Regions from separate parts of the Agromyces neolithicus genome, predicted to be linked through region 1. Evidence: predicted binding sites of a transcription regulator. Region 1 holds the regulator's gene; the other holds the start of a gene.
The links. The regulator LexA, encoded in region 1, represses DNA repair genes until DNA is damaged. The targets are predictions, from matches to a motif close to TCGAACANNTGTTCGA.
Positions count from the first base shown of each region.

Region 1 (4,656 bases):
GGTTCTCGGTCACTGAGCACGGCTGGGTGCAGTCGTACGGCTCGCGCTGCACCCGCCCGTCGATCCTGTGGGGCGACGTGTCGCGGCCGGCGCCCATGACGGTCGAGTGGTCGTCGTACGCGCAGTCTCTGACCGAGAAGCCCGTCAAGGGCATGCTCACGGGCCCGGTGACGATCCTCGCCTGGTCGTTCGTGCGTGACGACCAGCCGCTCGGCGACACGGCCCGCCAGGTGGCCCTCGCCCTGCGCGACGAGATCGCCGACCTCGAGCGCGCCGGCATCCGGGTCATCCAGGTCGATGAGCCTGCCCTTCGCGAGCTGCTGCCGCTGAAGCTCGCCGAGCAGCCCGCCTACCTCGACTGGTCGGTCGGCGCATTCAGGCTCGCCACGGGCGGCGCCGCGTCGGCAACGCAGGTGCACACACATCTCTGCTATTCGGAGTTCGGCGTCGTCATCGACGCCATCAAGAACCTCGACGCCGACGTGACCTCGATCGAGGCGGCGCGTAGCCGCATGGAGGTCGTCGACGACATCGCCGCGAGTGGCTTCGCCCACGGGATCGGCCCGGGCGTGTACGACATCCATTCGCCGCGCGTGCCGAGTGCTGTCGAGGTGCAGGCGTTGCTCGAGCGCGCGGTCGCCGAGATCCCGGCATCGCGACTCTGGGTGAATCCCGACTGCGGGCTCAAGACCCGTGGTTACGACGAGACCGTCGCATCGCTCGAGCACATCCTCGAGGCCGCGCGCGCGGTGCGCGCCGAGCTCAGGGAGTCCGTGCTCGCCGAGTAGCCGGGGATTCGGACGATCCGGTCGGATGTCGCGTACCCGCGGCCTCCGATCGGATCGGGTTCAGGCACGGAACGAACACCTTGGCTGCATTGTCAGGCGGTGGCACGCGGACGTAACATTCGTCATGCGCACGTTCGGGATGGCGGCGCTGGTGGTCGTCGCGCTGTCGCTGACCGGGTGCACGGCGGGCGAGCAGCATGCGCCGGTGCCTGGTGCCACCGTCGACGGAGCAGACGCGATGCGGGCCGGGAACCGCGCCGCCCACACGGCGACCTCGCTCGCCGACGGTCGGATCCTGGTCGCGGGCGGATGTGTCGTCGACGGCTGCGGCACGGCGAGCGCCGATGCGATGATCATCGGCGCCGACGGGCGAACCGTGGTGCCGGTCGCACCTCTGAGCCTGCCACGCACGAACCACACGGCGAACCTGGTGCCCGACGGACGGGTGGTCGTCGTCGGCGGATTCCTCGGCGAGGGCGAGGGGGTCACCGGCTCGATCGATGTCCTCGATCCCGTCGGGGCGACGACGGCTCCGGCAGAGACGGTCGTGCCGCGCGGCGGCCACGCGGCGGCCGTCCTGCCCGACGGCCGCGTGCTCGTCGTCGGGGGCGACGCCGAGCCAGGTGGCTTCACCGCGAGTGCGGAGGTCTTCGACCCCGAGACCGGTGCGGTCGCGGCGGCGCGCCCCTTGCCGTGGGCGGCGGACGCCCTCGAGGCGACCTCGCTCGCCGACGGTCGCGTACTCGTCACGGGTGGCCGTGTCGATCGCGGTACCGGCACCGACGCGGCCGCCGTGTACGAACCTGATCGCGACGAATGGGTTGCGGTGGGATCGCTCGCGGTTCCCCGGTTCAAGCACTTCCAGGTGACGCTCTCAGACGGCCGGGTGCTCGTCGGCGGGGGCACAGCCGACGATCGCGGGCTCCATGCCTCGACCGAGGTCTTCGACCCCGCCGCAGGCGGCTTCTCGTCCGGCCCCGACCTCACGCAGCCGCGGTACAAGCTCTCGGGCGGCGCGCTCGCGCTCGCCGATGGTCGGGTGGTCGTCGGCGCCGGCGGCGACACTGTCGAGCTCATCGACGTCGCGGCGGGCACCTCGAGGGTGGTCGCGGAACTCGATACGACGGCCTCGTTCGCGACGGTCAGCCTGCTCGAGGACCAGTCGGTGCTCCTGCTCGGAGGCTACGACGACCGGATCGCTCTGACGGGCCTCATGCGCGAAGTGGCGATCCCGGATCGCCGATGAGATCGGCTGGCTCGCAGCGTCCATCCAGTTCGGTCGGGGGCGATGCCCAGCAGGGGAGGCTAGGTTCGCGTCATGCGCCTCGCACTTCACGAATCCGGCAGTGGCTCCAGGACCGCCATCCTCATCCACGGCATCATGTCGGATTCTCGGGCTTGGCACCGCGTGACCGCCGAACTCGAGGCCACGGGGGGTTCCGTGTGCTCGCGGTCGACCTCAGCGGACACGGCCGTAGCCCCCGCGCACTGCGCTACTCACCGGCAGCATGGGCCGACGACGTCGTCGAAACGGTCGCACCGCTGCTCGACGGTGCACCCGACGTGGTCATGGGGCACTCACTCGGCGGGCTCGTCGCGAGCCTGGTCGCCGATCGACTCGCGCCGCGCGCTGCGATCTACATCGATCCGGCCTTCGCGTTCCCGAAGGGCGTGAAGGGCTTGGCGTACAAGGCGTTCTTCGCGATGGCGCCGCGGCCGAAGCGATCGGCGCTCGTGCGCATGAACCCGAAGTGGAGCGCGGTCGACGTCGACATCGAGCTCGCGACGCTGCGCGACTGGGACAAGCGTACGATCCTGGGCTTCAGCGACACTCGACCGCTCGTTCCGCCGGCGAGGCTCGTCGCGCCGAGCCTTGTGCTGCTCGCCGAGAGGAGCCTGCTCATCACCGATCGGGTGGCTGCGCAGATGCGACGCCAGGGCATGACGGTGACGACGGTGCCCGGCACCGGTCACACCGTGTTCCGCGACGATCACGCGGGGTTCATGCGCGCGGTCACGGAGTGGCTTCGCGGAGTCGCACCCGCGACCGTGGGTGTGGCACGTGCCCTCGTGCCGGCACGGGTGACCGCCTGAGCCGACCGAGCCGACCGGCCTGAGCCCACTGCCGCGTGCTGGGTGGCGTCAGACGGCGCGCAGCACCGCCACGACCTTGCCGAGCACTTCGGCGTGATCGCCCACGATCGGTTCGAACGCGGTGTTGCGGGGGAGCAGCCAGGTGTGGCCGTCGCGCTGGCGGAACACCTTGACGGTGGCTTCGCCGTCGAGCATCGCGGCGACGATCTCGCCGTTCTCGGCCGTGCGCTGCGAACGCACCACGACCCAGTCGCCGTCGCAGATCGCGGCGTCGATCATCGAGTCGCCGACGACCTTCAAGATGAACAGCTCGCCCTTGCCGACGAGCTGCCGGGGGAGCGGGAAGACCTCGTCGATCTGCTGTTCGGCGGTGATCGGCACGCCTGCGGCGATACGGCCGACGAGGGGGACCATCGCCGCGTCGCCGACCGGCACCGGGTCGCCGGCGGCTTGGGGACGATCGTCGAGCCCCGGGAGTTCGATCAGCACCTCGAGCGCGCGCGGCCGGTTGGGGTCGCGCCGGAGGTAACCGGCGAGTTCGAGCTGATTGAGCTGGTGCGTGACGCTCGAGAGTGATGAGAGCCCGACGGCGTCGCCGATCTCGCGCATGCTCGGCGGATAACCCCGGCTCGCGACCGAACGCTGCACGACCTCGAGGATGGCGATCTGCTTCGCACTCAGGGTCTTTCGGCGTCGTGCCCGGCCGGTCTCACGCACGTCGTTGTCGGTGCTCACGGTCTCGCCCTTCGTCGAGGTCGCCATCGCGACCCAATGTCAGTGGTGTCTGGTCGACTGTCTTCCGGACATTCGAAACTGTATCCGCCCCGGGCGGCAGCGGCAAACATTCGTTCGAGTGTGTCGCCATATCCAGTGGCGAAGACATTCGGCGGTGAGGGGTTGCGGCTTCGAGCGTTCGAATGTATGTTCGGAACAGAGATTCGCATCCGGCCCTCCCGGCCGAGGGCCGGATGCGACTCGACTCAGGAGGTGTGACATGAGCGCAGCGATCGTGAATCCCGGCTTCCGCCCTCAGGCAAGCCTGCGGGCCACCCGAGCAGGGGCAGACCGTGAGACGCGCCCCGGGCGCCTGCGACTCACCCGGCGCGGCCGGGTCGTGTTCACCACCCTCGCGTCGATCCCTCTCGTGCTGTGGGCGATCGTCGCGGTGCTCTCCGCGGGTGGGGCTGCCGCCGATGTCGAGGGCGCCGCCGTCGGCGCGGGGCTCGAGTACGTCACCGTCGGCGCGGGCGACTCCCTCTGGGAGATCGCCGTGGCGCTCGATTCCTCCGCCGATCCGCGCGTCGTGATCGACGAGATCGTGCGGCTCAACGGTCTCGACGATGTGGTCATCGAGCCCGGGCAGCGCCTCGCGGTGCCGAACGCCGGCTGACGTCATACAGGGCATCGGCCCGAGTGCTCGTCGGTAGCATGGATCGGTGACGAGTCTCGACGACCTCCCCATCCGCGATGACCTCCGTGGGCGCACGCCGTACGGCGCTCCGCAAGCGCACGTGCCGGTCGCGCTCAACGTCAACGAGAACACGCACCCCATCCCCGAAGACGTGGCGCACGACATCGTCGCTCGCATCGCCGCGGCCATCCTGCGGCTCAACCGGTACCCCGACCGCGAGTTCAGCGAGCTCCGCTCGGCACTTGCCGCCTACCTCGGTCACGGCCTCACCTCCGAGCAGCTCTGGGCCGCCAACGGGTCGAATGAGGTGCTGCAGCACGTCATGCAGGCCTACGGGGGGCCGGGTCGTTCGGCGCTCGGCTT
Region 1 covers NZ_BAAANJ010000002.1:54,514-59,169, reverse strand. Annotated here, with positions in the region: gene metE (5-methyltetrahydropteroyltriglutamate--homocysteine S-methyltransferase) at 1-788, shown strand, start outside; gene ABD164_RS03500 (Kelch repeat-containing protein) at 913-2,034, shown strand; gene ABD164_RS03495 (alpha/beta fold hydrolase) at 2,031-2,882, shown strand; gene lexA (transcriptional repressor LexA) at 2,931-3,644, opposite strand; gene ABD164_RS03485 (LysM peptidoglycan-binding domain-containing protein) at 3,877-4,272, shown strand; gene ABD164_RS03480 (histidinol-phosphate transaminase) at 4,319-4,656, shown strand, end outside.

Region 2 (4,656 bases), on a different contig from region 1:
AGGGTCATCATGCGGCCTCCGCTCGCGAGCGCGCCCGAGCGCGCTGAGCGAATCGGGACAGCAGATTATCGCAGTTGCGCCGGGCTTCGACATAACTGACGGGTGAATCAGGGGCCGGGAAACCCCCCGATCGGGGGGCATTCCGGCCACTTTTAGAAGAGCGCCGACGGATCGGGCGGGGTTCCGAACATGGTCGGCAGCTCGGCGACCCCGACCTTGTGGGCCGGTGCCGACGAGCGCACTCCCCCGGTGACGGGGTCTTCGCGCCCGCGCTCGAGGCCATGCGCCCGCATCAGCGGGCGGATGCGCTCACCGAGCCACCGCCGGTACGCCTTCGGTGCGTAGGCGTTGTTGCCGTAGTACATCGACCGATACTTGGGCACGAGTTCAGGATGCTGCTGCTCGAGCCACTGCATGAACCACGGCTTCACACCGCCGCGCAGGTGCAGCGCCGCGTAGAGCACGCTCGTCGCCCCGGCTGCTTTCGCCTGGCGCAGCGCTTCGTCGAGGTGCGCCCTCGTATCGGTGAGGAACGGCAGGATCGGCATGAGGAACACCCCGCAGTCGAAGCCTGCCTCACGCACCGCCGTCACCGTGCCGAGCCGCGCCTTCGCGCTCGGGGTACCCGGCTCGACCGACTGCTGCAACTCGTGGTCGTAGATGGCGATCGACATCGCGAGGTCGATGGGCACATGTTCGGCCGCCGCGGCGAGCAACGGCAGGTCGCGCCGCAGCAGGGTGCCCTTCGTCAAGATGCTGAACGGCGTGCCGCTCTCGGCGAGCGCACCGATGATGCCCGGCATGAGCGCGTACCTGCCCTCGGCGCGCTGGTAGGGGTCGGTGTTGGTGCCGAGCGCCACCGGCTCGCGCCGCCACGACGGCTTCGCCAGTTCGGTGCGCAGCACGTCGCCGACGTTCACCTTGACGATGATCTGCCGATTGAAGTCGTCGCCCGCATCGAGGTCGAGGTACTCATGCGTCGGCCGCGCGAAACAATTGTGGCTCACGACGCCGTTCGCGATGAAGTCACCCGTCGACGTCGTGATGTCGAGCATCTCGATCGTCTCACCGAGGGCCTCGACCTTCGTGATCTGAAGGTCGGCGTTCGTCTTCACGGTCGAACCGGCGAGCGTGAGCTTTCGAGTGATCGCCGGCCGCGATACCGCGAAGAATGCATTCCGCGCCGAGAGACCGCCACGCACGCGTATGTTCGCGACGCCGATCGCATTGGCCGGCTCTCGAACAAACGGAATGTCGAATACACCGAGCGCTTCTTCGATGTGCTCGAGAATCTCAAGATCCGAGTTACTGATCCTCAGCACGCCTCGCGAACATGAGCCTTCCGCGTCGAAGATCCCGCCGAGATAGCCCGCGTTCCACTCGGTTGACGGTGCCGACGGCCAGTCGATGAGGGCGGTGATGGTGTCGAGGTGCGCGCTGCGACTCGTTCGGATGGCCGCAACCCGACGGCGCGTCTCTGTCTCAGGCGAAAAGTCGAACCGCGTTGTCTCGATCCCGAATCGGCTGAGGTACGCCTGAGACCGATCGAGCGCCTCCGGGTCGACAAGGGCGAGTCGGAAGCGATGCGCAACATAGCTTCCGCCCCCGGACCGCGGGTACCGCTTTCGCAGGATCATTCCATCGCCGCGAATCATGCCGGCCAAGTAGCCTCGTCGGTAGTCGTCGCTCTGCGCGACGTAAATCGGTTCGAGACCGCGGCTGCCGAAGCCGACGAGAGAGTTCGACGTCGTGAGGTATGGGCGCTGACCCGCGCCTGACATCTCGCCCGTGACATGTTTCCAGCCACGATTCGTCAGGAACCGGTGATCACCACTCGCGGTGAGGGTGGTGCCGTCGGCAAGGGTGACGCGATGGGCCGGCTTACGCGTTCCCCACTTGGCGAGCACCGTCGAGGGCGCGTACTTGCGGTACGCACCGCCCGACTCCGTGCCCATGACGACGTCACCGATCTCGACGTCGTATAGCGGCTTCTGCCGCCCGTCGGCCATTGTGATCATCGTCGCGGGGTCTAGACAGTAGGAGCATGCGTGACTGCAGCCCCGGTATGGGTTGATCGTCCAGCCGAAGGGCATCATCGACTGGCCGGGCACCTTGTTGAGCGCGGACTTCGCGAGCACCTCGTGGAAGGTCACGCCCGCGAAGTCGGGGGTCTGTATCGAGCGCACGAGATTGTTGAGCTTGGCTAGGCCGGGCAGTGCGTCAGACTGCTCGACTCCCAGCTCTTGACCACTCCACCGCATCTCTCAATTCGAACACACATTCGAATCCCGCGCAATCAGCGACACGCGATTCGCGTATGCCCATTCGCCCTCAATTGCGGCGGAACTGGCATGTGCCTCAGGGCGACTCCGCGACGCCGACAACACACCGAGAGTGCACCAGACGCCCCATCAGTGGCATCCACTTCACCCTCGACACGGCCGCGCGTCGGGGCATCCGAGATTCGAAGCGAACTAGCCGTGGAACGGTGTCGCCGAGACGATCTCGCCCTCGATGCGTCGACCCGTCGGGGTCTCGTAGGCGAAGCCTTCGCCGGCGTACTTGCCGATGATCGCCTCACCGAGCGGCGAGGTCGGCGAATACACGTCGAGGTCGGCCTCAGCATCGGCATCGGCCCCGGTCAGCCCGCGCTCTGCGAGGAGGAACGTGGTGGGTTCGGCATCTCCGGCGAACTGCGCGACGACGATCATGCCGGGCTCGACGAGTCCGTCGTCGGGCTTGTCGCCGACCTCGGCGCGGCGCAGGAGGGCCTTCAGTTCGAGGATGCGTGCCTCAGCCTGGGGCGTCACGTCGCCCGCGCGTGCGGTGAGGTCATCGAGTTCGGCCTGCAGGCGGTCGAAGGCGGCTCGCGTGAGCCAGAGCGTGTCGTTCGAAGTCGTCGACATGAGGTCTCCTGTCGTGCGGGGTCGCCGGTCGGCTCCCCGTGCGAAAACGTAATCTCCCAGTCTACCCGACGGCCCAGCCCCTACCCGGTTCGTAGGACAAGGCGGGCTTTGGAGGACGCTGGCGTGGCTCAGTGTCCTCCAAAGCGGGTGGTGTCCTCCCAACAGGGCGGGCGGGGCAGGATGGGCGGGCAGGTGGGCGGACCGGCGGGCCCGCCTACACGGCCGGGGCGAGCGCGGCGGCACGGCCCGCGGCGAGCTCGAGCCGCTCCCCCGTCCAGCGGCGGCGCAGCCAGCGGTCGTGGCTCGCGATGACGACGGCGCCGGGGTAGGTGCCGAGCGCCTCCTCGAGGTCGGTCGCGAGAGCCAGCGAAAGGTGGTTCGTCGGCTCGTCGAGCAGGAACACGTGCGGTGGCCGCGCGATCACCAGCGACAGCGCGAGCCGACGCTGCTGACCCACCGAGAGCACCCCGAGCGCACGCGACTCGTCGCGTGCGGAGATCAGCCCCAGGGATCCCAATGGCACCAGCTCGGCGCGGCGCTCACCGAGCACCCGCTCATAGAGCTCGCGCGGCGAGCGCGACGGGTCGGCGAAGCGCACATCCTGCTCGAGCAGCTGCACTCGCAGGCCCTTGCGCCGATGCACGATGCCGCGATCGACACCGAGGGTGCCCGCGAGCACGCTGAGCAGCGTCGACTTTCCCGCTCCGTTCGCGCCCGTGACGAGCAGCCGCGTGACCGGCGCCACGCTCAGCGCCGCCAGGTCGAGGCGGCCGTCGACCGCGACATCCGACAGCCGCAACAGCAGGCCCGCCTGATCATCGAGCGCGTGCGAACCCGACGGGATTCCCGCGAACGCCAGCGGGGCCGGAGGCTTGCCCACCTGCTCGCGCTCGAGCGTCGCGAGGCGCTGCTCGGCACTGCGCACGCGACGCGACACCGCCTGGTCGACCTTCTCGCCCTTGAAGTGGCGGATGAACTTGTCGTTGTCGGTGGCGGCGCGCCCGTGCGCGACATGCCGGGCACCGTCGGCGACCTCGCGCCGCAGCCGCAGCAGTTGTTGCTGCTCGTCGTCGAACTGGCGCTGCCAGCGCGCCCGCTCGTCGGCCTTCACCGCGAGGAACTCGCTGAACCCGCCACCGAACACCGTGCCGTCGGCTGTGGCGCCGTGGGCGCGGCGCGCCGGATCGAGGTCGAGCACACTCGTCGCCACCCGGTCGAGGAACGCGCGATCATGGCTCGCGAAGAGCACCGGCCCGCGCCAGGCGCGCAGCCGCGATTCGAGAAACTCGGATGCCCCGTCGTCGAGGTGATTCGTCGCCTCGTCGAGCAGCAACGCGTCGGGAGCGCTCAGCAGCAACGCCGCAAGGGCGAACCTGCTGCGCTGCCCGCCCGAGAGCTCGTCGATGCGGCGGTCGAGGCCGAGGTGCCCCACGCCGAGCCCGTCGAGCAGCTCGTCGCGGCGCGAGTCGGCCGTCCAGACCTCGGCGCGCTCGGCCGCGTCGAGGGCGGCGGCGTAGCGATCGGCGGGGTCGGCCGTCGGTCGAGTAGCGGCGCCGGAGGCGACGCGCATCGAGACCTCAGGCGGGGTCTCGCTATGGCGCTGCGCGCCTCCTCGACCGGCGTGCGGGTCGGCGAGCGCCGCGGCGGCGGCATCGAGCTCGCGCTCGATCGCCCGCACCTCGGCAAGGGCGGCCTCGAGCACGTCGCCGACCCGGTCGGCCGCGTCGAACGGCAGCTCTTGGGCGAGCAG
Region 2 covers NZ_BAAANJ010000014.1:9,432-14,087, forward strand. Annotated here, with positions in the region: gene ABD164_RS13835 (sensor histidine kinase) at 1-11, opposite strand, end outside; gene ABD164_RS13840 (intein-containing Rv2578c family radical SAM protein) at 153-2,261, opposite strand; gene ABD164_RS13845 (GreA/GreB family elongation factor) at 2,475-2,906, opposite strand; gene ABD164_RS13850 (ATP-binding cassette domain-containing protein) at 3,121-4,656, opposite strand, start outside.
Region 2: a site for LexA is predicted at 2,270-2,285, ahead of ABD164_RS13840 (intein-containing Rv2578c family radical SAM protein). Genes of this name have one in related genera too.